DNA from 3 places in the Mixta intestinalis genome. Region 1 is predicted to be linked to each of the others. Evidence: predicted binding sites of a transcription regulator. Region 1 holds the regulator's gene; each other region holds the start of a gene.
What was found. The regulator Fur, encoded in region 1, represses iron uptake genes when iron is present. The targets are predictions, from matches to a motif close to ATAATAATGAGAACNACTATCAA.
Positions count from the first base shown of each region.

Region 2: a site for Fur is predicted at 2,471-2,493, ahead of efeU (iron uptake transporter permease EfeU). Genes of this name have one in related genera too.
Region 3: a site for Fur is predicted at 7,123-7,145, ahead of fes (enterochelin esterase). Genes of this name have one in related genera too.

Region 1 covers NZ_CP028271.1:589,317-599,600, forward strand. The annotation lists gene chiP (chitoporin ChiP) at 1-724, shown strand, start outside; gene C7M51_RS02735 (beta-N-acetylhexosaminidase) at 841-3,498, shown strand; gene fur (ferric iron uptake transcriptional regulator) at 3,600-4,043, opposite strand; gene fldA (flavodoxin FldA) at 4,402-4,932, opposite strand; gene ybfE (LexA regulated protein) at 5,074-5,349, opposite strand; gene ybfF (esterase) at 5,506-6,270, opposite strand; gene seqA (replication initiation negative regulator SeqA) at 6,527-7,078, shown strand; gene pgm (phosphoglucomutase (alpha-D-glucose-1,6-bisphosphate-dependent)) at 7,103-8,743, shown strand; gene kdpE (two-component system response regulator KdpE) at 8,808-9,485, opposite strand; gene C7M51_RS02775 (YbfA family protein) at 9,755-9,955, shown strand; gene C7M51_RS02780 (YbgA family protein) at 10,141-10,284, shown strand, end outside.
Region 2 covers NZ_CP028271.1:1,800,365-1,810,648, forward strand. The annotation lists gene efeB (iron uptake transporter deferrochelatase/peroxidase subunit) at 1-449, opposite strand, end outside; gene efeO (iron uptake system protein EfeO) at 455-1,570, opposite strand; gene efeU (iron uptake transporter permease EfeU) at 1,597-2,421, opposite strand; gene C7M51_RS08555 (hypothetical protein) at 2,651-2,854, shown strand; gene C7M51_RS08560 (hypothetical protein) at 2,874-3,167, opposite strand; gene ycgZ (regulatory protein YcgZ) at 3,368-3,613, opposite strand; gene C7M51_RS08570 (1-acyl-sn-glycerol-3-phosphate acyltransferase) at 3,696-4,004, opposite strand; gene C7M51_RS08575 (phosphatidate cytidylyltransferase) at 4,034-4,951, opposite strand; gene C7M51_RS08580 (CDP-alcohol phosphatidyltransferase family protein) at 4,948-5,553, opposite strand; gene C7M51_RS08585 (isopenicillin N synthase family dioxygenase) at 5,874-6,896, shown strand; gene C7M51_RS08590 (MetQ/NlpA family ABC transporter substrate-binding protein) at 6,921-7,724, shown strand; gene C7M51_RS08595 (methionine ABC transporter ATP-binding protein) at 7,717-8,505, shown strand; gene C7M51_RS08600 (methionine ABC transporter permease) at 8,493-9,161, shown strand; gene C7M51_RS08605 (sulfite exporter TauE/SafE family protein) at 9,250-10,038, opposite strand; gene C7M51_RS08610 (AraC family transcriptional regulator) at 10,177-10,284, shown strand, end outside.
Region 3 covers NZ_CP028271.1:4,338,041-4,348,324, reverse strand. The annotation lists gene rlmE (23S rRNA (uridine(2552)-2'-O)-methyltransferase RlmE) at 1-382, opposite strand, end outside; gene yhbY (ribosome assembly RNA-binding protein YhbY) at 508-801, shown strand; gene greA (transcription elongation factor GreA) at 918-1,394, opposite strand; gene dacB (serine-type D-Ala-D-Ala carboxypeptidase) at 1,644-3,077, shown strand; gene pmrA (two-component system response regulator PmrA) at 3,083-3,745, shown strand; gene pmrB (two-component system sensor histidine kinase PmrB) at 3,742-4,797, shown strand; gene C7M51_RS20205 (TonB-dependent siderophore receptor) at 4,815-7,001, opposite strand; gene fes (enterochelin esterase) at 7,189-8,409, shown strand; gene cgtA (Obg family GTPase CgtA) at 8,462-9,634, opposite strand; gene rpmA (50S ribosomal protein L27) at 9,850-10,107, opposite strand; gene rplU (50S ribosomal protein L21) at 10,123-10,284, opposite strand, start outside.

The sequences.
Region 1 (10,284 bases):
CGGCGCTCGTTACGATTTCAACAATCAGCTGATCCTGGAAGCCTCATGGGGCCAGGCGGCAGATTATATGGACCAGTATTTTGCTAAAGCTTCATGGAGTACACCGCTTGGCGATAGCGATTTACGCACCAGCTATCAGTTCTACGGTGCGCACGATCGGGAGAGCGGCGGGGCAAACAACAGCAACGATGTTTATGACGGCATGGCCTGGCTTCAGGCGCTGACCTTTGGCTATACCTGGGGGCCGTTTGACTGGCGACTCGAAGGGACCTGGGTTAAAGCCGAAGGCAACCAGGGCTTTTTCCTGCAGCGTATGACGCCATCCTACGCCAGTTCTAACGGCAGGCTGGATATCTGGTGGGATGCACGCTCTGACTGGAACGCCAACGGAGAAAAAGCCATTTTTGCTGGCGTAATCTATGACCTCAGCCAGTGGGACATGGCGGGCTGGAAGGTTGGCGCTTCCTGGGCCTACGGCTGGGATGCCAAACCGAGCAGCAATCCGCAATGGGACCAGAGCCAGCGCATCAGAGAATCTGCCTGGAATCTCGATCTGATTTACACCATCCAGGAGGGCAGGGCGAAGGATACGCTGTTTAAGCTGCATTTTACCCGCTATGACAACCACAGCGACGTTCCCAGCTTCGGCGGCGGCTACGGCAACATGTTCCAGGACGAAAAAGACGTGAAATTTATCGTCATTGCACCTTTCACCATCTTTTAAACAGAACAGGCAGCTACGGCTGCCTCCGGGCAACGGCTATAACGGCAATCGCCTGCGGCTGACCGGCAGTACGCGGTGAAGGAAAGCCCACGCGACAGGACGAATAAGGGGAAAACATGAAACGTTTAACGCTGTCAGCGCTAATTATGGCGACGCTGGCGGGATGCAGCAGCGACGCAATGCAGGCGCAGCGGGTTGTGGATCAGGTAAGTCAATTTGGCGTGCGTTACGAAGTAACCGATAACCAGGCTGCCCTGCACGGCACCGACTGCGCCGCGTTGGGGGCTGACTGGGCCGCCTGTAACCGGGCAACCATTACCCTGACAAATAATGGTCCGGCGCTGACCAGCCGCAACTGGGCGATCTACATGAGTAATGTTCATGCGACGATTAAGATCGACAGCGATCGGTTCAGGATCGTGCATGTTAATGGCGATCTGACGCGTCTGGAGCCCACTGAGAAATTTACCGGCATCGGCGCAGGGGAATCGATCGCGATCCCCCTGATCAATGAATACTGGCAGCTGTTTATTACCGATGTGATGCCGCGCTGGTATGTGACGGCGGAAAACGCCCAGCCGCGCATTATCGCCAGTACCGACACCGAAGATTTGACGCAGTTTGTTGCGCCCTTTAACGATCGCTGGAAGCGGACCGCTGATGATAAAAATATACTGATGCAGCCTGCCAGCCGTTTTTTGAAAAACAGTGATATCGCCGTGCTGCCGACGGCGGCGCTGCGTGGACAAATTACCCCAACCCCGCTGGCGTTAAAAGTTCACCCGCAGGATCTTGATTTAAGCAAAGGCGTTGCCTTTGATTTGCTGACGCTGCCGGATAATCAGGCACAGGTGATTAAAGCGCGCTTTGCGCTGCTGGGCGTGAAGGAAAACAGCGGCGGTGTTCCTTTGCGTACCACCATTCGTCAGGCGGATTTTAGCGGTGAACGTGCGGTAAGCGGGGCTTATCATCTCAGCATCAGCCCGCGGGGTATTGAGCTGACCGGCTACGACAGCGCCGGTGTCTTTTACGGGCTGATGTCGGTAGCATCGTTGCTGCCTGCTGAAGGGCTGCCGGTGATTGCAACGCTGGAAGCACAGGATGCACCGCGCTTTGCCTACCGTGGCGCTTTCCTTGATGTGGCGCGTAACTTCCACAGCAAGCAGGCGGTAATGCGTATGCTGGATCAGATGGCCGCGTGGAAAATGAACAAATTTCACTTCCATCTCAGCGACGATGAAGCCTGGCGTATCGCTATCCCTGGTCTGCCGGAGCTTACCGAGGTAGGTAGCCAGCGCTGCCACGATCTTAGCGAACAGCGTTGCCTGTTGCCGCAGCTCGGTTCTGGTCCCTTTAACAATAACAACGGCAGCGGCTTTTTCAGCCGGGCGGATTACATCGATATCGTTAAATATGCCCAGGCACGCCATATTGAGGTGATCCCGGAAATCGATATGCCTGCGCACGCACGCGCCGCCGTCATCTCAATGGAAGCACGTTATCAGCGCCTGATGAAAGCGGGCGAAACAGAAAAAGCAGAAGAGTATCGGCTGCGCGATCCGCTTGATACCTCTGAAACGACCTCCGTTCAGCTTTACGATCGTACCAGCTATCTCAATCCCTGCCTCGCCTCTTCACAGCGCTTTGTCGATAAGGTTATCGGCGAAATTCAGGCGATGCATAAAGAAGCCGGGCAGCCGCTGTCTACCTGGCACTTTGGCGGCGACGAGGCTAAAAATATTCGCCTTGGCGCAGGCTACAGCGATAAACAGCAGCCGCAGCCTGGTACCGGCCTGATTGACCGCAGCCAGGAAAATCGCCCCTGGGAAAAATCGCTCGCCTGTCAGAAAATGATTGCGGCTGGTGAAGTGAAAGATCTCGATCATCTGCCGAGCTATTTTGCGCTGGCGGTCAGCAGTAAGGTACATGCGCACGGTATCGAACGTATGCAGGCCTGGCAGGATGGCGTGAAACATGCGGAGAACGCTGCCGCCTTCGCCACGCCAAAAGTGGCGGTTAACTTCTGGGATACACTTTACTGGGGCGGCTTTGACAGCGCTAACGACTGGGCCAATAAAGGCTACGATGTGATTATCTCTAACCCCGACTACGTCTATATGGATTTCCCTTATGAGGTGAACCCGTTAGAGCGTGGCTACTATTGGGGAACGCGCTATAGCGATGAACGTAAGATGTTTAGCTTTGCGCCAAATAACCTACCGCAAAATGCGGAGACCTCAGTCGATCGTGATGGCAAAACCTTTACGGCACGCTCTGATAAACCCTGGCCCGGAGCCTGGGGGCTGTCGGCGCAGCTGTGGAGTGAAACCGTACGTACCGACGACCAGATGGAATATATGATCTTCCCGCGCCTGTTTACCGTAGCGGAGCGCGCCTGGCATCGTGCCTCCTGGGAGCAGGATTATCAGCCGGGGCGTGAATATCAGGGTGGCGTCACGCAGTTTGTCGATCGTCAGGCGTTAAACCGCGACTGGCAGCGTTTCGCCAATATTCTGGGGCAACGTGAGCTGGCGAAGCTGGATAAAGTCGGTATCGCTTACCGCCTGCCGGTGCCGGGCGCGCAAATTCGCAACGGCAAGCTGGAGGCGAACCTTGCGCTGCCGGGTCTGGCTATCGAATACTCGCTGGATGGCGGTAAAGGCTGGCTGCGCTATGACGAGCGGATGAAGCCTACGGTTGCTGAAGGCAGTAGCGTTATGGTACGCAGCGTCAGCCCGGATGGAGAGCGCTACAGCCGCAGCGAAGCGCTCTGATTGAAAACGTTGGGGCAGGCTTTTACGCTTGCCCGGCGTCACAAAGCCATAAAAAAACCGGTGCTCAGGCACCGGTTTCCATTACTGCATAGCACAATTTTTTATTTGTCGTGTAATGTTTCATCTTCGCGGCAGTCACCCGTCGCGCAGTGACCGTACAGATAGAGACTGTGGTTGGTCAGCTTGATGCCGTAACGCGTGGCGATTTCACGCTGGCGAGCTTCGATCGATTCATCACTAAATTCAATCACCCGGCCGCAGTCAAGGCAAATCAGGTGATCGTGATGATGCTGCTGGGTCAGTTCGAAAACGGATTTACCGCCTTCAAAGTTATGGCGTGTAACGATGCCAGCATCATCAAACTGGTTCAGTACGCGATATACCGTTGCCAGCCCAATTTCTTCGCCCATATCAATCAGGCGCTTGTACAAATCTTCCGCACTGACGTGATGGCTCTCAGGTTCCTGAAGCACTTCCAGGATTTTTAGTCGTGGAAGCGTAACCTTCAGGCCGGCCTTCTTTAATGCGGTGTTATTGTCAGTCATGCGGATATTGTCCTGTTACTTTGCTAGTCACAATGTGGCTGAACAGCCATGAACATCGGTCGACGCTAAAGCTAATGCGTCTCATTATAGAACTGATGCTTCGAAATGAAAACCGTACGGGGAGGCGTGAAGCCGCAAGTGGAAGTAAAATAAGAGCTACGTCCGGCGTTGTTCATGCTCATCTGATGCTGCGTTTACATTTCGCTTCATCCTGCCGCTTTACAGCACAACGGCAGGAAAGCGTATGACCGATACGGGTATTCTACCGACTGTTTGATAAAATTTTCAAACCCGTACCTATCATTTCTATAGGAAAAACCTGTTACGCAATGTGATGTGGTACACAATCAGCGCGGAATCAGGCTTCCAGAATTTCCTGCAGATGCAGCTCTTCGTAAATCTGCTTCACCCACTTATCAACGCGTTCGTTGGTTAATTCAGGCTGACGATCTTCGTCAATTGCCAGTCCAAGGAAATGCGTATCGTCGGCGAGACCTTTAGAGGCTTCGAAGTGATAGCCTTCGGTTGGCCAGTGACCAACGATTACCGCGCCGTTCGGCTCGATAATATCGCGGATGGTGCCCATGGCATCACAGAAATATTCAGCGTAATCTTCCTGGTCGCCGCAGCCAAACAGCGCTACCAGCTTGCCGTTAAAGTCGATCTCTTCCAGCGTCGGGAAGAAGTCATCCCAGTCGCACTGCGCTTCGCCATAATACCAGGTAGGGATGCCCAGCAGCAGAATATCAAAAGCCTCCAGGTCTTCTTTACTGCTCTTGGCAATATCATGCACTGCAGCAACGTCGCTACCGAGCTGTTTCTGGATCATTTTCGCAATGTTTTCTGTATTGCCGGTATCGCTGCCAAAGAAAATGCCTACGATTGCCATGAGTTTAATAACCTCTTGAAACTTATAGAATTGGTAACTGCCCGTGGAATGCAGATTACGGCAATAATAGCAGAGACCGTCTGGAGGCGGAACTCGTAAAGCCGCTGCATTTGTGTCTCATTGTGCGCTTCTTTCAGCCAGTCAGAGCGCCTTCAACTGGGCAAGAATCATCTCTTCAATCAGCTCGCTGCGGCTTACGCCACGTTCAGCGGCCATTGCATTGAGCGCTTCGACAGCCTCACTGTTCATCTTCAGTTCAACGCGCCGTAAACCCCGTACTTTGTCACGTTTCAACTGGTTGCGTTTGTTGATACGAAGTTGTTCATCACGCGACAGCGGACTGGTTTTCGGGCGTCCCGGGCGACGTTCATCTGCAAACAGATCGATCGTGGTCCGGTCCGTGTGTTCTTTTGCCATAGAATCGTGGTACTGAATGGGCTGCGCGTTTGCGCCGCGCATGGTGACGTTTGGGCCGGCTTGCCGCCATTTTCAGCGACGGCAAAATTTTAGCGCGCCATCATACCCTGAGCAAAGAGTGAGAACAATCTTTGTCGGCGGGTTAACGCCTTGCTTTTACAGCGCTAAAAAACGCTGTATGGCACGCAGTACCGCGTCGGGTTTTTCAGCATGAACCCAGTGACCCGCTCCGGCAATCACATGCGCGCGCGCCTGTGGGAACTGCGCCAGCAACGTATCACGATGAATATCATCCAGATAGGGAGAAAGCTCGCCGCGAATAAACAGCGCCGGTCCCTGCCACGGCGGTATACTTTCCCAGCCGGAAATCGCGCTATAGTTATCCCACAGAACAGGGACGTTAAAGCGCCAGGCACCGTCGTGAAAAGATTTCAGCAGGAACTGAATCACGCCTTCTTCAGCGATGATTTCACGCATGATGTCGGCGGCGGCGCTGCGTTGGGTAACGCCTGAAGCGGTAACGGCATTAACGGCAGCGAAAATGGCATCGTGTCGGCGGGTCTGGTAATCCACCGGGGCGATATCGATCAGCACCAGCTGTTCGATACGTTCCGGTGCCAGCGCGGTCATGGTCATGGCGATTTTGCCGCCCATTGAGTGACCGATAACCGTGACGTTATCGATGCTGTGCCGATCGAGCGTTTCCAGCATATCCTGTGCCATCGCCCGATAGCTCATCACCTCGCTGCGCGGCGAAAGGCCATGATTGCGCACGTCAACCTGGATAAGCGGCCGATCCGCCTTCAGGCCGCGCGCCAGTACGCCAAGATTATCCAGGCTACCAAACAGACCATGAATCAACAGGATGGGTGTCGCATCGTTGGCAGATTGTTCAGTTTGCAGGCGAGTATTCAAATTCATGGCAAAGTTCTTACAGTTGACAGTAAAGCTTAGGTTATCATGGTTTTTACTTTCCCTGCCGGTTAGTGAGCGGTTGTTCGCCGGGAGGCTTTGCGGCATATTCTGACTTTTGTCTGCAAGCGCCAACGTTGCTACCGACCCGCAGGATTTAACTTTATAATCCTTATGTTAGAACCAGCGCGCAAATTGTACAGCTGAACCTGGCTAATATCCGCTGCGCCTGGCTCTGCCACAAGCAATTACCGTACGGATGAAGATGAAAACGATTGAAGTCGACGAAGAGCTCTACCGCTACATTGCCAGTCACACGCAGCATATCGGTGAAAGTGCCTCGGATATTTTACGGCGTATGCTGAAATTTACCGCCGGTCAGAGTGCGCCGGTTGCGGCTACGGCTCCCGCCGTAGCTGTTAACGTGAGTCAGGAGAGTGAGACCAGCAAACCGGTCCCACGTTCTCAGGATCGCGTGCGCGCCGTGCGTGAGCTGCTACTCTCTGATGAGTATGCCGAGCAAAAGAAAGCGGTTAACCGTTTTATGCTGATTCTGTCGACGCTCTATTCTCTTGATCCCGCTGCGTTTGCCGAGGCGACCGCCTCGCTGCAGGGACGCACCCGCGTTTACTTTGCCGGCGATGAGCAAACACTGTTACAGCATGGCACCCATACTAAGCCGAAGCATGTGCCCGGCACGCCGTACTGGGTGATCACCAACACTAATACAGGCCGCAAATGCAGCATGGTGGAACACATTATGCTGGCAATGCAGTTCCCGCAGGAGCTGGCAGATAAGGTTTGCGGCACCATTTAACTGAAGCGTCAGGGAGAAGCGCCAATGGCCAATCACCCCCGTGCCGGGCAGCCAGCCCAGCAGAGCGATTTAATTAACGTCGCACAATTAACGTCCCAGTATTACGTTCTGCAACCTGAGAAAGGCAATGTGGAACATGCGGTGAAATTCGGCACATCAGGCCATCGCGGCAGCGCCGCGCGTCAAAGCTTCAACGAAACGCATATTCTCGCGATTGCGCAGGCGATAGCGGAAGAACGGCGTAAAAATGGCATTACCGGCCCCTGTTTTGTCGGTAAAGATACGCATGCGCTGTCGGAACCGGCGATTATTTCCGTGCTGGAAGTGCTGGCGGCTAACGGTGTTGATGTGATTGTGCAGCAGGACAACGGCTATACGCCAACCCCGGCGATCTCAAACGCTATCCTTGAACACAACAAAGCGGGCGGCGCACAGGCGGATGGTATTGTAATCACGCCTTCGCATAACCCGCCGGAAGATGGCGGCATCAAATACAATCCGCCGAATGGCGGCCCGGCGGATACCAACGTCACGAAAGTGGTGGAAGATCGCGCTAACCAGCTGATCAAAGATGACCTGAAAGAGGTGAAACGCCTCACCCTGGCACAGGCCTGGGCCAGCGGTCATCTGCGGGAAAAAGATCTGATCCAGCCGTATGTAGAAGGGCTGGCGCAGGTCGTTGATATGGACGCGATTAAAAAAGCGGGCCTGAAAATCGGTGTCGATCCGCTTGGCGGATCCGGCATGGCCTACTGGCAGCGTATCGCTGAACATTATCAGCTCGATCTGACCATCGTTAACGACGCTATCGATCAAACCTTCCGCTTTATGCATCTGGATAAAGATGGCGTAGTGCGCATGGACTGCTCTTCTGAATGTGCGATGGCGGGCCTGCTGGCGCTGCGCGATAAGTTCGATCTCGCTTTCGGTAACGATCCTGACTATGACCGTCACGGCATTGTCACGCCTGCGGGCCTGATGAACCCGAACCACTATCTGGCGGTAGCGATTAACTACCTGTTCCAGCATCGCCCACAGTGGGGTAAAGAGGTGGCCGTTGGGAAGACGCTGGTATCCAGCGCGATGATCGATCGCGTGGTTAACGATATCGGACGTAAGCTGGTGGAAGTGCCGGTCGGCTTTAAATGGTTTGTCGATGGCCTGTTTGACGGCAGCTTTGGCTTCGGCGGCGAAGAGAGCGCGGGCGCCTCTTTCCTGCGTTTTGACGGCACGCCGTGGTCTACCGATAAAGACGGTATTATTCTCTGCCTGCTGGCGGCGGAAATTACTGCCGTGACCGGAAAAAACCCGCAGCAGCACTATGATGAGCTGGCTAAACGCTTTGGTGCGCCAAGCTATAACCGCTTACAGGCACCTGCCACGTCGGCACAGAAAGCGGCATTGTCGAAGCTGTCGCCGGAAATGGTCAGCGCCGATACGCTGGCTGGCGATCCGATTACCGCGCGCCTGACCAGCGCGCCGGGTAACGGGGCGGCGATTGGCGGTCTGAAAGTCATGACGGAAAACGGCTGGTTCGCCGCACGTCCGTCCGGTACTGAAGATGCCTATAAAATTTACTGTGAAAGTTTCCTCGGCGCAGAACATCGCGAAAAAATCGAGAAAGAAGCCGTTGAGATCGTCAGCGCGGTACTGAAAAACGCCTGAGTCTGAACGCGAAAACAAACAAGGCGCTGATCATCAGCGCCTTTTTTATGGGCGATAGGGTAGCTCAAGGCATGAAGCGATAGCCGATAGCGGTTTCGGTTAACAGATGCGCCGGACGTGCCGGATCCTGTTCCAGCTTCTGGCGCAGATGCCCCATATAGATGCGCAGATAGTGGCTGTGTTCAACCGCGTTTGGCCCCCAGACATGGTTTAACAGCTGGCGTTGGGTCAGCACTTTTCCCGGATTATTTAACAGCAGTGCCAGCAAACGAAACTCTGTCGGCGTCAAATGGATGGTAGCGCCAGCGCGCGTAATATGATGAGCAGCTAAATCAACCTCTACCTGACCGAACTGCACCACGCTGTTTGGGGCATTTTTTCCCGCCTGCCGACGCAGCGCCACGCGCACCCGCGCCTGTAATTCCCCGATGCCAAAGGGTTTAGTAAGAAAATCATCCGCTCCGGCATCCAGCGCCGCGATTTTGTCCTGCTCGTCGCTGCGCGCCGAAAGGACGATAACCGGGATCGCGCTCCACTGGCGCAGATCGCGAATAAAGTCGATGCCGTCACCGTCGGGCAGGCCGAGGTCGAGAATGACCAGATCGGGGCGACGCGTTGCCGCCTCAATCAGACCGCGCTGTAAGGTATCGCTGTCGTATACGCGCAGTGCTTCACCCTCCAGCGCTACACGTAAAAAACGCCGTATCTCTTTTTCATCTTCAACAATCAGTACGCTGGTCAAAACGGGGCCTCTCCGTGCCGTAGAATCGATTGAACAACCTGAAAGCGCATTCTGATAGAACGCGTCGTGCTCTTTATCGTTAACATCAGCCGTTAATAGAACAACATTAAAACCATAAATAAACAATTTTGTAACTTAGTTACCGCCTGGGGCATTTTTTGTCCTTTTTTTCAGCAAAAAAAGTGGTCGGATGAGTAGTAAAATTACACAATGAGGTCTATTATCGTTCACATATTCCGTTATTTACTTATCTCCAGGAGGCGTAGGTTATGTATTCTGTTTATCCCCTGCCTAAAATTATCCTGCGTCGCACGGCCGTTGTACTTATTGGCCTGTTGGCGCTACCCATAATGATTTTCCGCCCCGACAGAGCGCGTTTTTACAGCTATCTGCACCGTGTCTGGAGTAAGACCAGCAGCAAGCCCGTCTGGCTGGCCCAGGCGGAAGCGGCGGGCGGAGACTTCTACTAAACTGGCAATTAAGGCCAGGGATTGATCAGCAATCTAATCACAGATAGCGTTTGCTATCCCGATAAATCCTGCCGAGCGGCGGGATTTTTTTTGCCTTCTGTTCCGGTGTCACTGGATTTTAAGTGCGTTGCACTTGGGCTTCAGCTAAACTAAAACTTATACAAAGTTTTTGGAGTTGTACAAGTATGAGCGAAAAAATACCGGTAGGAATCAGCGCCTGTTTATTGGGAGAAAGCGTGCGTTTCGACGGCGGTCATAAACGACTGGCTTTCGCCGCTGAACAACTCGCTCCCTATGTGCGCTATGAACCGATCTGCCCGGAAATGGCG
Region 2 (10,284 bases), 1.2 Mb from region 1:
AGACCGTAGCGCTCGTCAAACAGCGACGCGCCCACCGAGACGGTTATCGTCAGATTATCCGGCCAGATATGTGCGCCAAGAATACCGGAATCCAGCGGCGGCAGCCGCGGATTGTCGGTTGGCGGTGCCTCGCCGCCCTGGGTAAGAAATGCGATGCGGTCGGTAAGCAGCTGACACAGCCGCACCAGATCTGCCTTATCGCTCGCCAGCACATCGAAAGCAACCAGCATCATCGCCGCCTGCTGCGGCGTGACGATCCCGGCCTGATGCGCGCCGTAAAACGGCTGGCGATCCTCTCTCGTCGCAGGTGAAAGCGCTCCCGGTGAAAAACGTTCGCCGGTCGCGCCGCTGACCGGGCAGCTACCGGCGATCGCTGCCCCGCCCAGCAGGCCAAAACCTTTTAACAGACGACGGCGTGAAGGCATCGCCGCATCGTTCATTTTCGCCATATCGCTTAATCCAGCCCCAGCGTGCCGCGCAGCAGCGCCAGATCTTCTGCCAGCGCGGTAACCGGCCCTTTCAGACGGTTGCGATCGGTCAGGGTGAGTTTTTCATAAGAGGCGAATCCCTGCTGGGTGCGATATTTAGACAGAATCGCATCCACCTTTTTAAAGTTGCCGTCGATTTGACTTAAAAGCTGCGGATTGGCTTTTTCCAGCTGCGGACGTAGCAGGTTGACGATCTTCTGCGCGCCGTCAACGTTGGCCTGAAAATCCCACAGATCGGTACGGCTGTAACGTTCCTCTTCGCCGGAGATTTTACTCGCCGCCACTTCCTCAATCAGGCCAGCCGCGCCACCTACCACTTTACCCGGCGGGAAAGCCAGTTCGCTGATACGCTTTTGCAGCTCCAGCGTATCCTGATAAAGGCGATCGGCGTAGTTCGTCATACCGCGAGTGCTGCGATCGCCAAACAGCGCTTTTTCCAGGCGGTGGAAGCCGGTGAATTTCGGATCTTCCGCTTTCTGCTCATAATCATCTTCGCGCGCGTCAATGCTGCCATCCAGATCGGAGAACAGCTCGGCAATCGGCTCGATACGTTCATAGTGCTGGCGCGTTGGCGCATACAGCGATTGCGCTTTTGCCAGATCGCCCGCCTTCACCGCATCGGTAAAATCTTTGGTGCCGCTGACCAGCTGCGTAACCTCTGCCATCACCCAGCTTTTATAGGCGCTGACGGCGCCGCTTAGCTGCATCAGCGCTGGCTGGTCGCCGCTCTCCTGCCCCGCCGCCGATTTAACGATCAGCTTTCCTTTCGGATTGCTGAGCAGGCCGCAGGTCATCTCATATTCGCCGGGCACCAGATTAGCGGTCAGCTTCTGCGTGAAGCCCGGTGCGATATTTTCCCGCTCCTCAACCACCATCACGCCCTTCAGAATTTCCCACTCCAGCCCTTTCTGGCTGTTATTGCGGATAATAAATTGCGTTTTACCCGCCGCGACGGTCAGCGCCATCGGCTCGCACTGTTTATCGTTAACGCTGATGTTAACCTGCGGAATATCAGCGGCGGAGGCAGCGGAACAGGCCAGCAGAGAGGCCAGCACGGTATGGCGGCAGTTAAAGATTTTCATGGATAGATTCCCTGACAAAGTAAGTGTTACTGGCTCAGCGCGCGCGACGTCGGGCGGGCAGGCATAAAAAACAGCAGCAGCGCTGGAATCAGATAGAGCAGCCAAACCGCTACCTCGCTGACGGTAGGCGCTTCCTGGTAGCCCAGCAGCCCTTCCAGCAGCGTGCCAGAAAGCGTATGCGTGGAAAGCGTCGTGCTGAGATCGAAAGCAACGTCCTGAAAATGGTTCCAGAGGCCCGCTTCGTGGAAGGCGCGAATCGCCCCGGCAGCCAGCCCGGCGGCGACAAAAATGATAAACAGGCTGCTCCATTTGAAGAATTTCGCCAGGTTCAATCTGACACCGCCCCAGTAGATCAGCGCGCCGATAATTACTGCGCTGAGCAATCCCAGCACCGCACCCAGCGGTGGCGCGATACCGACATCCTGAGTAAACGCAGCCAGTAAGAAAAAGACCGACTCCAGCCCTTCACGCGCCACGGCAAGAAATACCATCAGCACCAGCGCCCAGCCGCCGCCACTTTTTTGCAGCGCCTGATCGACCGCCTCTTCCAGCTGCGCCCTGACGTTACGCGACACTTTGCGCATCCAGAACACCATCCAGGTAAGGATAATCACCGCAATCGCCGCCACCAGCCCTTCAAACAGCTCCTGCTGTTTCTGGGGGAATTCACCGGTGGTGGCGTTGATAAACAGGCCAAGCGCCAGGCAGATCGCGGCGGCGATAAACACCCCCGCCCACATTGCGCCAAACCAGCGGGTACGCCGGGTACGCTTCAGGTAGCTGGCGATCAGGCTGACAATCAGCGCGGCTTCCAGCCCCTCGCGCAACATAATCAGAAATGGAACAAACATGCCGGGGTCCTCAACAGGGCCGAAGGTAAAATGACGTAAAGAAGCGTAAATGTAAACGATACCGATTATCATTATCGGCAAGAAAAAAACAAGTGACCTGATGTGATTATTTGTTAATGGTGAGTATTTCAGGCAGGCTGTTTGTAGCGAAACGGTTGAACAATTGTTTGCCCAACCACTGCAATGATAAGCTGTATGTCTGTTCAGCTCACTCTATGGAGGCGCGCTTTTGGTTGATGAACAGGGGAAAATCGCGGAAGAGGTCCATGCAGCGATAGGTTATGCGGTGTCACTGCTGCTCGCTAACGGAAGGCCGATACATATGCACGATATTGCCGCCCTGCTACAACAGCATGTCGAACTGGCCGTTGACGAGGCGCACAGGGAGCATCTGCTACGCGCCGTTCGGCTAATCGCCGAGAAAATGAACTGAGCGGGAAAACGACTGGCGATTAGTGTTTTTTACTGTCGTCGGGCGAACCGCCCTGCGCAAACAGATACTGTACGCTGTTACTGTCATTGACCGATGTCGCGTTACGCTCGCGCATAACGCTTGCGCTCTCGCGTACTTCAGCAATAGCGCGTTCGCAGGCCAGCCGGCGTGCGTCATCTCGCTCACCAACGGCAAGCGCCTGTAATCGGGTGATAAGCGTAGCGACGGAGACCGCGCCGCCGCCATGCAGCAGCGCCAGCACCGCTTCGCCCATCATAATGTCTTTCAGTTTTTCGTCGTCACTTCTGTTCATATCCGCTTTCCTGGGTCACTCACCGATAAGGACAATACCCTATCAGCGCTAAACGCAGACCCCGTTTGCTATTAACAGCTCACCAGGCCTGAATGCTCAGATTAGCCTGTTATTGCCTGAAAACCAGCGTTCAACGGTGAAAAAGAGAGTGATAACCGGACGATACCCAGCGGGAACGCGGTGAGGCCACCCGGATAATATCAGGCATCGCTGACAAAAAGCAGACGAATAAGCTCTTTGTAATGCTGTTCTTCTTCAGCGCTGCCAGCGACTTCCAGACGACGGAGCAGCTTGGTACAGATTGCCTTGCGATTAAGATTTTTACCCGCATGCAGAATCTCAACCACGATCTTACCCAATGTTTCCTGCTGGGTGGGCAGAGCGGCATTGCTGAAATAACGGGCAAGGTCGCTCGCGGGTGAAGCCTGGTATCCGTCCTGACGCATAGTATGTCCTTCGCTAAGGTTAAAAAACAATCTTCCGACAGAGGACAAAGTTATACAAAACTGACTTATCTGTACAGATTTTTCATGTAGAAAACGCTATTTTTTTGTACACAAACGTAATGTAAGTGTTAAAACAACAGGTTATGTCGTAATTCAGGATATTCAACGTGAACCACGCCAGATAGTTATTGCGCGGGTAATCATCGGCAGCGGCTACCGGATGCACTTTCTGTTGCGTGCGCAGCGAAAACAACGAAAGTAAAACAAACATATCCATATGGCTGTTATGATTGGCGACAATTATCTTTGGCCCCTGCTGCGATAATCGCTCGCTATATTTGACCGTTAGCCACAGCCAGATAACCGGCCAGACCACCAAGCGTGTGAACAAAAACCGCAGCGTGCGTTTTAACAATCTATTCAGTAACTAAAGTAACGGATAAAATGAAAAAAGACCGGCGCGGTAAAAATCAGTGAATCCAGCCGATCGAGAATGCCGCCGTGTCCCGGCAGCAGCGAACCGCTGTCTTTTACGCCAATATCGCGCTTAATAGCGGACATCACGATATCGCCGTAAAAACCGCTAATACCGATAATCACGCCAGCCAGTAGCGCCATATCCCAGCCTAATGGCGTTAAAATCGGCCCGACAAACAGCGCGGCGACGGCGGTGCTGACAATACCGCCCAGCAGCCCGGCCAGCGTTTTATTTGGGCTGACCTTCGGCGTTATCTTAATTCTCCCCAGCAGTTTCCCCCACAGGTATTGCATAATATCGTTAAACTCAGTGAGCCCGACCAGAAACAACACCAGCAGCGCGCCCTCTTCGCTGTTATTCCCCGGCAACACCAGCAAACAGGCAACGTGACCAAAGGCAAATACGGTGGTCATTAGCCCCCAGTGCAGCATGGATACGCTGCTTAAAAAAGCGTGGGTATTGCCGGTCATTACCATGCGCGCAGGCAGAAGCAGAAAGAACCAAACCGGAATGAAGATGATAAATAATCCATACCAGTTCATGCCCACCAGCCAGTAATTAATAGGAATAGCGATAAACATCCACAGCAGAGGAATGCGATCGAAACGGCAAAACGCAATCAGGGTAAGAAACTCTTTCAGCGCGAGGAAACTCACCAGCGCAAAGAACAGCAGCGCCAGCCAGCGTGGGCTGGCCATGGCCAGCGAAAATAATATAATGATGATCCACCATGTGCGGATACGCAATCGCAGCTCACGCCAGTTTTTTTCCGGACGCCGCCAGACCAGCAGCGCGGTAATAAAGGTAGCCAGCAACAGCAGCGCAAAAATAACCGCCAGCGATTTTATCAGCAGCGTCATCTTTCTGACTCCTGCACCATCGCACTACGGCAGCGGTTAATTGCCGTCCAGATCAGCAGCAGAATCGCCGCGATCCAGACCAGATTGCTCCAGGGTGCCAGCGTTGGCCAGAGCGCAAGGCATAGTCCCCAACAGCCAAAAAGCAGCGCACGATCGCTTTTGCCAAGCGGCCCGGCGTAGCTACGCGTCTGGTTCAGCGTCTGCGCCAGCAGGCCGCAAAACTCGGTCAGCACAGTGCCAAACAACAGCGCCAGCACCAGCCAGAACTGGCTCCCGGCAACAAAAATAAACGGCAGATAGAGCGCAATATCTGAAATAACATCGCCGATTTCATTCAATATTGCTCCCAGGCGGCTTGCCTGGTTGCACTCCCTGGCAAGCATCCCGTCCAGTGCATTAAGCGCCATACGAATAAATAAAACCGCAGGCAGCAAAAAGAAAATCTCATGGTAGGGAATAATAATTAGCAGCGCCCCGGCAAATAACGACATGATAATAGCGGTAAGCGTAATATGATTCGCCGTTACGCCGTGCTGGTCTAAAAAAAACATTAACGGGCGTAGCAATGCCTGAAAGGCAGGCTTAATGGAATATAAGGTCATTTTCTTCCCTGATATTATTTTTGATATCACAGAAAAGAGTAACGTTTAACTGCTTTTCCGGGAGGTCTTTGCCGCCCGACAATCCATGTAGCAGGGCGTTACAGAGTTAAGAAGCAGCCAGATAATAGAACATTCCTTCGGGACATTTCAAATATCAAGTTTTTCAGACTGTTGTCAGAAATCTCTTAATATTTTCCGCCAGGGCTGAAACTTTTCTCTGCGCTATTCATCCTTTGCATATAGATAGCACAATTAATTGGTAGTGAAGCACCTGGCGAAATGGCACTGTGCAGGCAACCGTCGTCAACAGGAATATTGCTATGAGCCACACCGCTTCATTAACGCTCCCGGTAATCGATTTCTCGCTGCTCTCAGGCCAGGGCGCGCCGCGCCAGCGGGTTATCAATCAGCTGCGTCAGACCGCCCGCGATGTCGGATTCTTCTACCTGGTTAATCACCGTGTTGAGCAGTCGCTGTTGGATGAGGTACAGCGCGTCGCTCGCGCCTTTTTCGCCCTGCCGCAGCAGGAGAAGCTGAAGGTGGAGATGGCGAACTCACCCCATTTTCGCGGCTATAACCTTGCTGGCGTGGAGATCACCCGCAGCCAGCCCGATTTCCGCGAGCAGTTCGATGTCGGTGCCGAGCGTGACGCCCTGCCGGTCACGCCAGATGCGCCCGCCTGGCAGCGGATGCAGGGGCCAAATCAGTGGCCAGAGGCGTTGCCGGAGCTACAACAGGTGATTACCCGCTGGCAGCAGGAGATGACGCAGGTGGCGCTGGAACTGCTACGCGCGCTGGCCGAAGCGCTACAGCTGCCGCGTCATGCCTTTGATAACCTCTACGGTACTTATCCCAACGAGCATATCAAGCTGATTCGCTATCCGGGACGCAGCGACGCAGAATCCCGTCAGGGCGTGGGCGCACATAAAGATTCCGGCTTCCTGACGCTGCTGCTCCAGGACGATCAGCCCGGCCTGGAGGTAGAGCTGTCGCCCGATAACTGGGTCGCCGCCTCGCCGCTGCCGGGTTCTTTCGTGGTGAATATCGGCGAGCTGCTGGAGCTGGCAACCAACGGCTATCTGCGCGCCACCGTTCATCGTGTGGTATCACCACGCCCCGATCTCGAACGCCTGTCGGCGGCCTTCTTCCTCGGCGCGCAGCTGGATGCGGTGGTGCCGGTTTATCAGCTACCGGAGACCCTGGCGCGTCAGGCACAGGGGCCGACCAGCGATCCGCTTAATCCACTGCTGCGCGAAGTGGGCTGGAACTACCTCAAAGGCCGACTGCGTTCACATCCTGAAGTGGCGCAGCGTTTCTATCCCGAACAGCGCCTGCCGCAATAATTTACTCACCCTGAGAGAAAAATGATGATTAAGCAGACCCTTTTTGCCCTTGCCGGGCTCTCATTACTGGTTGCCCAGAGTCTGAAAGCCGCACCGCTGCGTATCGCCGCCGATCCGGTGCCGCACGCGGAAATTCTGGAGTATGTGAAGCAAATCGATCCGAAGCTGGATCTCGACATCATCGAGCTAAGCGGCGGCGTTAATGCCAATGAACTGCTGGCGTCGGGCGATGTGGATGCCAACTATTTCCAGCATCTGCCCTACCTGAAAGATCAGGAGAAGGCGCTGGGCAAAACGTTCAGCGTCGTGGCCGATGTGCATATTGAACCGCTCGGCATCTACTCGCATCGGGTAAAAAGTCTGGCGGATCTGCCGCAGGGTGCAAACATTGCGGTGCCGAATAACACCACCAACCTGAGCCGTGCGCTACGGCTGCTGGAGGATAAAGGGCTGATTCACCTGAAGGCGCTGGATAATAGCGGCGCAACGCTGGTGACGCCGCAGGACATCACCGATAACCCGAAAGAGATCAAGATTGTTGAGATTGAATCGCCGCAGCTGCCGCGCGCGCTGGATGACGTGGATGCTGCGGTGATTAACGGCAACTACGCGCTGGAGGCGGGTCTGACGCCAGCGAAAGATGCGCTGGGTCTGGAATCCGCCGCCCATAACCCTTACGGCAATCTGCTGGTCACCACGCCACAGCTGGCAAAAGACGCGCGCATCGCCCAGCTGGCGAAAGATCTGACCTCGCCACAGGTAGCGGCATTTATCCGTCAGCACTACAACGGCTCGGTGATCCCGGTTACGGATGAACAGCATGATTAAACTCGACAACATCAGCAAACATTATTCCGGCGCTGCCTCACCAGCGCTGGACAACGTCACCCTTTCCATTGAGGAAGGAGCGATTTTCGGCATCCTCGGACGCAGCGGCGCGGGTAAAAGCACCCTGCTGCGCTGCCTCAACTTGCTGGAGCCGCCCTCGTCAGGGCGCATTGAGATCGACGGGCGCGATATCGCCCGACTCAATCTGGCGCAGCTGCGCCGCCAGCGCCAGCAGATGGGGATGATTTTCCAGCACTTTAATCTTCTGCATTCGCGCAACGTACACGACAATATCGATCTGCCGCTGGAGATCGCCGGAGTGGCCGCCGCCGAGCGGCGCAGGCGGGTCAACGCGCTGTTGCAGCGTGTGGGGCTGGAACAGTATGGCAACGCCTGGCCGTCGCAGCTCTCCGGCGGGCAGAAACAGCGCGTCGGCATCGCACGTGCGCTGGCGGTTGAGCCGCGCTATCTGCTGTGTGACGAGGCTACCAGCGCGCTCGATCCTGAAACCACCGCGTCAATTCTCGATCTGCTGGCCGATATTCAGCGGCAGTTGAATATCACCATCGTGCTGATCACCCATGAAATGGCGGTGGTTAAGCGCATCTGCGACGGCGCGGCGCTGCTTGAGCATGGACGCCTGGTGGAAAGCGGCAGCCTGACGCAGATTATGCATCGTCAGGATGGACGGCTGCGACAGATGCTGCTGAAGGATGGTGAGGCGGACCGTGCCTTTATCGCCCGCTATCAACCGCAGGAGCTATCACGATGCGTAGCATGAACTGGGATCGCTTTCAGGCGCTGCTGCTGAACGCCACTGGCGAAACGCTCTATATGGTGGCGCTTGCCGCGTTATTTACCGTGGCGCTGGGGCTGCCGGTTGGGGTACTGCTGTTCCTGACGCGCCGGGACGGGCTACTACCGCATCGCCCCCTTGCCCTGTTGTTAAACACGCTGGTCAATACCGGGCGCGCCCTGCCCTTTGTGGTGTTATTGATAGCATTGATTCCTTTTACCCGCCTGCTGATCGGCACGACGCTCGGCAGCACCGCAGCGGTTGTGCCGATTACCCTCGGCGCGTTTCCTTTTTTCGCCCGTATCGTTGAGAACGCGCTGGATGAGGTCGATCGTGGGCGCGTGGAGGCGGTGGTTTCAATGGGCGGCAACCTGTGGCATATCGTCAGCCGCGTGCTGCTGCCGGAAGCGCTGCCTTCGCTGGTTGCGGGCGTCACGTTAACCATTGTAATGCTAATCGGTTTCTCGGCGATGGCGGGCGTGGTAGGCGGCGGCGGTCTTGGCGATCTGGCGATCCGCTACGGCTATCAGCGCTTCGATAACCAGATTATGGCGGCGACTATCGTGGTGCTGCTGGCGCTGGTGCTGCTGGTGCAGAAAGCGGGCGACCGTCTGGTCCGGGCGCTGGCCTGGCGACGCTAATCGTTAAGGAGTACCCGGAAACAGAGGATAATGGCGCAAGTTTGAGCCAGCAACTCGTACCAAAGCATCCAGACCGATCGACACTGCACTACAGCGTCATCGCCAGTAGTACAATCAGCAACAACAGCAGATAAATTCGCGCATGCAGGCGATCGGCTACTGTCGGAATGGCGTAGCGGGCAAACAGGATACCGAGGCAGCCCGCCGCGCTGAGCAGCGCCGCAATCTGTAGGTTAATAAAGCCGAGATAGCCACTGTACGAGACCAGATGCAGGCCGCTGATATACCAGGTTACCGCACCGCAAATAGCTACCGGCAGCGAAAGTGGATTTGCCGCGCTGACGCAGTCGCGCATCGCATAGCCATGCCGCCTGAGCAGCGGCACCGTCATCACGCTACCGCCGACGCCAAGTAACGCCGCAACAACGCCGATTGCCGTACCGCCAGCGCCAGTGGTTAACCCCGACAACCTGCGGGCGGCGGGACGGTCAAGAAACCCTTTGCGCATCAGGCAGTCCGCCAGGGTAAACAGCAGATAGCCGATAAACAACCATCTGACTACGCCATCCGCCAGCCACCTCGCCAGCAGCGTGCCGGCAACCGCACCGACGGCGATAAACCAGACCAGCGGAAACAGCGTATTTACCGGCAGGCGTCCTGCACGCCAGTTCTGAAAGCTGGCCCAGCCAGCGTTAAATATCATCACCGCCGTTGAGGTGGCAACGGCGATATGCATCGCATGCAGCGAAAGCGCAGGCTGTCGGCTGATAATCTGATAAACAAACGGCACCACCACAAAGCCGCCACCAAAGCCAAACAGCACGGTAGTAATGCCGGTAGCGAAGCCGACAGCCACAATCAATACGATCTCATTCACCTTATTGTCCTTACAAAAGGGGCGCAAATACCCCATGACCGGAGAGGCGAGAAGCTTACTGGCTTACCTGCGCGCTTCCCATTTCAGCCGCGCTCATTTACCCTTGTGAATCGGTCAAAACGGCGCGGGCGAGTGGCGATGCGAAACGTTCACATTGATGACTATGACGGGATCGATCGTGAAGTCGTGGCGGTGGGCAACGATTATCCCGGCAGCTATCGGCTGCCTGAGCATTGCCACCGACGG
Region 3 (10,284 bases), 950 kb from region 1:
TAGGTGCCATATCGGACATGACTACCTGCACTTTCTCTTCACCGACACGTTCCATCAACGCTTTGATTACCGATTCTTCACGAAAATCGCCCTGAAGGAAATCGACCCCAACGATAGGATCCATCGGCAAAATGTCACAGGCAATAATACGGCCCTTTGAGCCTATCTGGGTAGCAACATATTGCGACCAGCCGCCAGGGGCTGCGCCAAGGTCTACGACGGTCATACCGGGTCTGAACAGCTTATCGCCCTGCTGTATCTCATCAAGTTTAAACCAGGCGCGTGAACGCAACCCTTTTTTCTGTGCCTGCTGCACATATTTATCGCTAAAGTGTTCCTGAAGCCAGCGGCTGGAACTGGCCGAACGCTTTTTACCTGTCATACTTTTTCCAACTATTCTTCATCGTAGCGATAAATAACCAAACAGACTGACGTCGTATTTGGTGATATACCAGAGATGGCGGTAGAATGTACCGTTTTCAATCCCAATGTAAGTAAAAATATACGATGAATCTGAGTACCAAACAAAAACAGCACCTGAAAGGTCTGGCGCACCCGCTGAAACCTGTTGTTATGCTGGGCAACAGCGGCCTGACTGAAGGCGTGCTGGCCGAAATCGAGCAGGCGCTTGCGCATCACGAACTGATTAAGGTGAAAATCGCTACCGAAGACCGGGAAACCAAAAACCTGGTGGTGGAAGCTATTGTTCGTGAAACGGGAGCCTGTAACGTACAGGTTATCGGCAAGACGCTGGTGCTGTATCGCCCGTCAGAAGAACGCAAAATCTCTTTACCGCGTTAATCACACTAGCTGTTTCTTAGCCGGGAGAAATTGCCATGCTCCTGCACTGGATAAAAGGCCGCAACGCGGCCTTTTTCCTTTCTTTACATTTAGGCGGCGTTTAGTGCAGCAGAGATTTAAAGATATTCTACCTTCAGAATTTCATACTCTACATCACCACCGGGGGTTTTAATCACCACCACGTCGTCCACCTCTTTGCCGATCAGCCCGCGCGCCATCGGCGAGTTCACCGAAATAAGATTCTGTTTATAATCCGCTTCGTCATCGCCAACGATACGCCAGGTCGACTCTTCGTCAGTATCAAGGTTCAGTACGGAGACTGTTGCACCAAAGATCACACGGCCATTGTTCGGCATTTTGGTGACGTCAATCACCTGCGCATTAGAGAGCTTGGCCTCGATCTCCTGAATACGTCCTTCACAAAAGCCCTGCTCTTCGCGTGCCGCGTGATACTCGGCATTCTCTTTCAGATCGCCATGCTCACGCGCTTCCGCTATCGAGGCAATAATACGGGGGCGTCTGACGGTCTTCAGCTCTTCGAGTTCTTCACGCAGCTTTTCCGCGCCCCTTAACGTCATCGGAATCTGATTCATTTCAATACCTCGTCATCGGTCCTGTTTGCTTGTTGTCGTCCTGACCTGTAGTGGTCGGCCTGACGCGTTGTGCAACGCTACCGGCTGATTCGCAAACAAAAGAAACCTGACCCGGAGCAAGCTCCAGGTCAGGATTCAGGTTTGCATTTTGATACGTATTTTAACCCAGAGTTCCCTGTGGGTCATCGTTTACTTTCTACCGTAATGCACCGTAGTATGACGGCTTCACCCGTCAGTTACCGCGAGATTATGCGATTTTCACGACTTGTTACCGGATTAACCTGTGCGTTTATGCTGCAGGCTCATGCAGCATCTGTGGAAGAATACACACAATACTTACCGGATGGCGCAAACCTGGCGCTGATGGCACAGAAAGTGGGTTCATCAACGCCGCTGGTCGATTATCACAGTAAACAAATGGCTTTGCCAGCCAGCACGATGAAAGTAGTGACTGCGCTCGCAGCCCTGCTGGAGCTGGGGCCCGATTTTCGTTTCCGCACCACGCTGGAGACCGAAGGTAAGATCGATAACGGTACGCTGAAAGGCGATCTTATTGCTCGTTTCGGCGGCGATCCGACGCTTTCCCGTCAGGATCTTCGCAATATGGTGGCAGCGTTAACCAAACAGGGTATCACTCATATCCAGGGAAACCTGGTGGTGGATACGTCGGTCTTCTCCAGCCATGATAAGGCACCGGGCTGGCCGTGGAATGACAATACGCAGTGTTTTAGCGCCCCGCCTGCCGCAGCGATTGTCGATAAAAACTGCTTTTCTGTTTCGCTCTACAGCGCTGAGCGCCCCAACGATAATGCCTTTATCCGCGTGGCCTCTTATTATCCGGTAACCATGTTCAGCCAGGTACGTACCTTAGCAAAGGGCTCGCCGGATGCGCCCTACTGTGAGCTGGACGTCGTGCCGGGAGAACTTAACCGCTACACGCTTACCGGCTGCATGACGCAGCGTAGCGAGCCGCTGCCGCTGGCTTTCGCCATTCAGGATGGTGCGGCCTGGGCGGGCGCTATTCTGAAAGCGATGCTGCAAGATGCCGGCATCGATTACAGCGGGCATCTGGTACGCCAGACGCGCGTTACCGAACCCGGTACGCTGCTGGCGGAAACGCAATCTGCACCGTTACACGATCTGCTGAAAATTATGCTGAAAAAATCGGACAATATGATTGCCGATACGGTTTTCCGCACTATCGGGCGTCACTATTTTAATGTTCCCGGCACCTGGCGGGCAGGCTCTGACGCCGTGCGCCGCTTGCTGCGTCAGAAAGCCAATATCGATTTAGGCAACAGCATTCAGGTGGATGGCTCCGGTTTGTCACGCCACGATCTGATTGCGCCAGCAACCATGATGCAGGTGTTGCAATATATCGCGCAAAACGATCAGCAGCTAAACTTCATCTCAATGCTGCCGCTGGCGGGCTATGACGGCACGCTGCGCTATCGTGGCGGGCTACATGAGGCAGGCGTTGACGGCAAGGTCTCTGCAAAAACCGGATCGCTTTCTGGCGTCTATAATCTGGCGGGCTTTATCACCACCGCCAGCGGGCAGCGCGTCGCCTTTGTACAGTTCCTTTCCGGCTATGCGGTACCGCCTGAAGATAAACGTATACGGCGCGTGCCGCTGGTGCGCTTTGAAAGTCGGTTATACAAGGATATCTACCAGAACAACTGAGCCTGATGAAGATACTGATTGTTGAAGACGATCTGCTGCTACAGGAAGGCGTAGCGCTTGCCTTAGGCGGCGAGGGCTACGCCACCGACTGCGCAGCAAAAGGCGTGGAGGCGGAGGCGCTATTGCAAAGCGGACAATATAGCCTGATCGTGCTCGATCTCGGCCTGCCGGACGCAGACGGCACGGATCTGCTGCGCCGCTGGCGACGGCAGGGAATCGATCTGCCGGTTCTGATCCTGACGGCGCGTGATGCGCTGGAAGATCGCGTCGGCGGGCTGGACGCCGGAGCCGATGATTATCTGGTGAAACCTTTTGCACTGGCGGAGCTTAAGGCTCGCGTGCGGGCGCTAATCCGCCGTTACCAGGGGCGCAGCGATAATTTGCTTCAGCATGGCGATCTGGCGCTGAATCTCTCTTCGCTTCAGGTGGCGGTAGAAAATCAACCGGTAGAGGTAACGCCAAAAGAGTTTGCCCTGCTGACCCGCCTGCTGATGCGCATCGGGCAAACGGTGCATCGCGAAACTTTACAGCAGGATCTCTACAGCTGGCAGGATGATAACGGCTCCAATACACTCGAAGTACATATTCATAATCTGCGACGTAAGCTGGGCAAGGATCGCATTAAAACGGTACGCGGCGTTGGCTATCGGCTGGAAGAACGCTCGTGAACAGTATGCGGCGTCGCTTGTTATTGATGCTGGCGCTGATTCTGCTTACCTGCCAGCTGATGAGTGCCATCTGGCTCTGGCACGAAAGCCGTGAGCAGATTAGCTTTCTGGTTAACGAAACGCTGACGGCGAAAGCACGTAATCAGCACGTCGAAAATGAGATACGCGAGGCGATCGCTTCGCTGCTGTTGCCTTCGCTGGTGATGGTGGGCTTTACGCTGGTGCTCTCCTTCTGGGCTATCAGCTGGATCATTCGTCCGCTTAATGCGTTACAGGCAAGCCTGGCGGAACGCTCTGCCGATAACCTCTCACCTCTTCCTACCTTTTCAGAAATGGACGAGATCGTAGCGGTAACGCGTGCTCTGAATCAGCTGCTGGCAAGGCTGAATCAGACGCTACAGCAGGAACGGCTGTTTACTGCGGATGCGGCGCATGAGCTGCGCACTCCGCTGGCGGGCCTGCGGCTGCATCTTGAGCTGATGGCACAGCAGGAGATCAGGCAGGCACCGATGCTGGTAACGCGCGTCGATCAGCTGATGCACGTGATTGAGCAGCTATTGATGCTGTCGCGTGCCGGCCAGGCATTAGCAAGTGGTCACTATCAAACGCTACACTGGCAGCAGGACATTTTCGCTCCGCTACAGGCAGAAACAGGAGAGATGCTGAAACAGCGGCGTCAGCGCCTCACCTGGCCGTTGGCGAACGGAAAAGTAGAGGGCGATGCGGTCCTACTGCGGCTGATGCTGCGTAACCTGCTGGAAAACGCCTCACGCTACAGCCCGGAAGATTCACTGATCCAGCTGGAGTTAGTAACCGACATTAACGGCAGCCTGCTGCGCGTGGTGGATGAGGGGCCAGGTATTGAGGAGGAGAGCGCCAGCGAATTAACTCAGGCGTTTCATCGTCGCGATCGGCGTTACGGCGGTAGCGGGCTGGGCTTAAATATTGTACTGCGTATTTTGCAGCTGCATGGCGGCAAACTACAGCTAACGAACCGCCAGGATCGCTCTGGCCTGGAGGCGCAATGCTGGCTGCCCGTCAGCCTTAATTAAGACTAACGGGCACAGGATCAGAAATGCGTATTCAAACCAAGATACCAGGTTCGCCCCGATTCGTTATAGGTATTCGCGCCCGCGCCATACATATAAGAATTGGTCACGGCATTACCGGTTGTTTGCGCATTGCCGGCGCGGAAATGGCGCTTATCCAGTAAATTATCCACTCCCAGCGTAACGCTGACATACTTATTCACTTCCAGCGTGCCGCTTAACCCTACAACGGAGTAAGGACTAACTTCATCTCTCTCGCTGCCCGTAATGGCCTCTCCCTTGTAGTTGTACTTTTTCGGCGTCTGGCGTCCATACCAGGTAAACGTGGTTTGCAATGACAGATCCTGTGTCGCCTGCCAGCTCAGCATCGAGTTTAAGGTGTACTGCGGAATAATCGATAGCCGATCGCCGGTCTCTTTGTTCTTACTTTGCAGCATCCAGGTCAGGTTATTGCTCCAGATAATCGTCTCTCCGAGCGGAAAATTAACCGTTCCTTCCAGACCTTCAACTACCGCCTTTGGCACATTTTCCCAGCGATAGAGATCGGTCTTGCCGTTAGTCGAAACCCCGCTGGGAAGATAGCCCGCCTCGATTTTGTCTCGGTAGTCATTACGGAACCAGGTAACGCCCACCTGATAATCCTCATGTTTCCACTCCAGACCTGCTTCTTTATTGATGCTGGTTTCCGCCTGTAGCTCGTCGTTGCCCATCAGATAACAGGCACCGCTGCTGGCAGCACAGCCCTGGCCACGGCTGTAAAGAATATAGTTAGGATTGGTCTGGTAAAGGCTGGGAGCTTTGTAAGCTCTGGCGATGCCGAGCTTCAACGTCACCTCATCGCCCAATGCCTGAGAAAGGTTCAGTGACGGGCTCCAGTTATCGCCAACGATAGTGTGATGATCGAAACGTAGCGCCGGAACCAGCATCGTACTGTCGGTCAGTTCCAGGTTATCCTCCGCAAACAGCGAAAATATCTCCGCCTGGCTGTAGGGGCTACGGCTACCGGTAGCAATACCGGCAATATTGCCACCCGTTAGCGGTTGCGTGGTCGAGCTGGGATCTTTCATCCGCTGCTGGTTCCATTCCGTCCCCAGCGTTGCGGTCTGGTTTACCAGCCAGTTAAAAGGTACGCTGATTTCGCTATGCAGCAGCACGTTGTTCAGTTCGATTGTGGAAAAACCTTCGTTAGCGAAAATACCTTCGGTACCGCCCGCCAGCCCCTCATTCAACCTGTTGTTGCGGGTATTTTCATACTGTGCAAAGCTATTAGTGCTGATTCCATTATCCCAGCCGCCGGTCCAGGTCACGGCGAAATTTTGCCGATAAAGCCGGTTAGTTTCCTTACCGTAGAACTTATTTACCAGCGCGTTAGTATTCGTGTTTTGCGTGTCGCCCGCGTAGCGGTTACCCTGACGACTGTAGCCTGCTTCAAATTCCAGCGCCTGCATTGGGGCGAAAGCCCAGCGCAGTAAGGCGTTGATATCTTTATTTTCTGAACCTTCACGTCCTGCAGGCACCGTATCACTATAGCTGCCGGTACGCAGGGATTGATGTCCTTCATTAATAAACTGAGCATCCGCCTGAGTTTTGCTTAATCCACCATAAAGTCGGAAGCTCAGCGCTTCACCCAGCGGGCCACTCAGGCTAAAGCTGGTGCGTTTTGTCGAACCCTCTTCATCATGCTGTGGAATGTTGTAATAGCTGTTCCATGAGCCGTGCCAGTCGTCGAGCTGTTTTTTAGTAATGATATTTACCACACCGCCTGCCGCACCGTTGCCATAGCGCGCTGCCGCCGGGCCACGGATAACATCAATACGTTCAACCAGCTCCGCAGGCACCCAGTTGCTGTCGCCGCGCGTATCCCGTTCGCCGCGCCAGCCCAGACGCACAGCATTACGGCTGGTGACCGGACGTCCATCGATCAGGATTAACGTGTTTTCCGGCCCCATACCGCGAATGTCGATTTGCCGGTTATTGCCGCGCTGGCCACTGGTAGAATTGCCGGTAAGGTTAACGCCCGGCATGGTGCGAATAATTTCCGAAACATCACGAGCAGGTGGATGTCTTTCTATCTGCTGCGCAGAGATGGTGGAGACGCCTGGTGCCTGTAACGTCTGCTGCTGAGCCGTCACGACCAACGTCCCTTCTTCCGCCTCATCCGTTTCTCTGGCCGTCGATTCCCCTGTCGCTGCCGCTGCTGCGCCCATGACGCCTGCCAGCGTCAGCGGCATTAAAAAGCGATAAACTTTCTCAGATGTCGTTGTCATTTTTTTTCCGTTAGTGATACAGCTTACTTACCTGTTAATAACCGGAAACAGATTATTGAAAATGATAATAGTTATCAATATTGTTATTATTTACAGGTAGTCATTCTGTTTTGTCCTGAGGAGCGTCATGACTTGTTCATTGCAGACAGGCAGCGAGGCCTGGTGGCAGTCCCGCATTCAGCAGGGTATTCCCGCTATTGTGGAAACCTCCGCCAGTAGCTGCCTTACACGTTTTTACTGGCGCGATCCGCAGGGCGACGAGCGCCACTCCACGACACAGCGCGTCTGGTTAAATATTAATGGCGTAACCGATCACCATCGTCAGCAACGTCCGTTTTCACTGGAGCGGATCGCTGGCACCGATGTCTGGCAGGGAGAAGTGAGGCTCAATTCACGCTGGCGCGGCAGCTACTGTTTAATTCCTGTCAGCGATACAGACGATTTTCCTGCTTCGCCGCCGGATGTAAATACGCTGCGCCAGTGGTGGAAGGCACATCTGCCCAACGCGATAGCCGATCCGCTCAATCCACTACGCAGCTGGCAAAATGGGCGCGGTCATCCGGTTTCGCCACTGCATATGCCTGACGCGCCGCCACAGGCGGGATGGCAGCAGTTGGATCGATCTCCCTTACGGGAGAACAATCGCCAGCCCGTCGCATACCGCTGGCACAGCGCTCGTCTGGCAAACCGACGTTCGGTGTGGCTGCTGCAAACCGGTGACGGGGATGCGCAGCGTCCGCTCGCTATTTTGCTGGATGGGCAGTTCTGGCTAAAGAGTATGCCCGCTGCGGCCGTGCTGGAATGGCTTACGCAACAGGGTCTGTTGCCTCCGGCCTGCTATCTTTTTATCGATTCAATGGGAACGACCCAGCGCGGGCAGGAACTGACCTGTAACGCTGATTTCTGGCTGGCGGTGCAGCATGAGCTACTACCGCAGGTAGGTGAATGGTTGCCCGTCTGGGACAGCCAGCTGCCAACGCTGGTAGCCGGGCAGAGCTATGGTGGCCTGGCGGCATTGTACGCAACACTTAACTGGCCCAACGTCTTTAACGGTGCGATATCGCTGTCCGGATCGTTTTGGTGGCCGGATCGTCATACTCCCGAAAGCGGAGGACGGCTGACGGAACAGCTGAAGCAGCAAATGGAAACAACGCAGCCACAGCGCCTCTGGCTGGAAGCCGGGCTGCATGAAAAGATTATATTGCAGTCGAACCGGATCCTGCTGCCGGTGTTACAGGCGCAGGGCCATCAGGTTTACTACCGCGAATTCGAAGGTGGGCACGATGCGCTCTGCTGGCGCGGTGGCCTGACGGATGGATTGCAGCGGCTATGGGGCGAACTGCGTTAAACCGCAATAAAAAAGCCCGGACGCGTCCGGGCCTTTAACAGGGAAAATGGTATCAACGCTGATAGATAATTTCGACGCCTTCGTCGTCATCTTCATCCCAGTCGTCATCCCACTCCTCATCCACTTCTTCTTCTGCCTGCTCCAGCGCTTCACGATGGTAATCATCCCACATGAATTCCGCTTTTTCAGGTTTCTTCTCTTCCTCTTCCGCCTCTTTCGGATGGTCGTTAAGGAAGGACATCACATCCCAGCACAGCGCATTCACACCGGTCTGGCTGGCAGCAGAAATGAGGTAATATTTATCATCCCAGCCCAGCGCCTCGGCGATCGCTTTAGCGCGCGCTTCCGCCTCTTCACGATCCAGCAGATCGATCTTGTTAAATACCAGCCAGCGCGACTTGTGGAAGAGTTTTTCACTGTATTTTTCCAGCTCACCGAGAATGATCCGGGCATTTTCTACCGGATCGGATTCATCAATCGGTGCCAGATCGATCAGATGCAACAGCACGCGGCAGCGTTCCAGATGTTTCAGGAAGCGGATGCCAAGCCCTGCACCTTCTGCTGCCCCTTCGATCAGGCCAGGAATATCAGCCACCACGAAGCTCTGCTCGCTATCCATACGCACTACGCCCAGGCTCGGTACCAGCGTCGTAAAGGGATAGTCGGCTACTTTGGGTTTCGCGGCGGAAACGGCGCGGATAAAGGTTGATTTACCGGCGTTCGGCAGCCCAAGCATCCCGACATCCGCCAGCAGCATCAGCTCCAGCTGCAAATCGCGTTTCTCGCCCGGTGTTCCCATCGTTTTCTGACGCGGCGTACGGTTAACCGACGATTTAAAGCGGGTGTTGCCCAGCCCGTGCCAGCCGCCCTTCGCTACCATTAACTTCTGCTCGTGGCGCGTCAGGTCACCCAGCGTTTCGCCGGTACCCTGATCGATAACGCGTGTCCCTACCGGCACTTTAATCACAACATCTTTACCGCGCTTACCGGTACAGTCACGGCTTTGGCCATTCTGACCGCGCTCGGCACGAAACGATTTTTCAAAGCGATAATCGATCAGCGTGTTAAGATTTTCATCTGCCAGCAGATACACGTCGCCACCGTCGCCACCGTCGCCGCCATCAGGGCCGCCTTTCGGAATATATTTTTCACGACGGAAGCTGACACAACCGTTGCCGCCATCGCCTGCGACAACCAGAATTGTCGCTTCATCAACAAACTTCATTTACCTTCTCCGTAAATCATCCACCTGGCAACCGGCGGCATAGCCGGTGCGGCTTGTTCCGCCGAGGCCATAAGCGATGACCCGTTGCGGAAAGACTGTACATAAAGTGTACAGCAAATCAGGCAGGCTCAAAATGTAAAAAGCCCCGCAATGCTCTGCGGGGCTTTCAAACTCTGGCAGGCCGATCGAATCAATCAACCCGCAGCACGATAACCTTACTCAGCAACGATGCTGACGTATTTACGGTTTTTCGGGCCTTTAACTTCGAATTTCACTTTACCGTCTGCGGTAGCAAACAGCGTGTGGTCACGGCCAAGACCAACATTGGTACCGGCGTGGAATTTGGTGCCACGCTGACGAACGATGATGTTGCCGGCCAGAACAGATTCACCGCCGAAACGTTTTACGCCCAGGCGCTGTGCATTAGAGTCGCGACCGTTACGTGTTGAGCCGCCAGCCTTTTTGTGTGCCATTTGTCAGATCTCCTCTCAGGCGCTGATGCCAGTGATTTTCACATCAGTGAACCACTGACGGTGGCCTTGCTGCTTACGGTAGTGTTTACGACGACGAAACTTAACGATTTTAATTTTCTCGCCACGACCATGAGCAACAACTTCTGCTTTGATCACGCCACCTGAAACCAGTGGTGC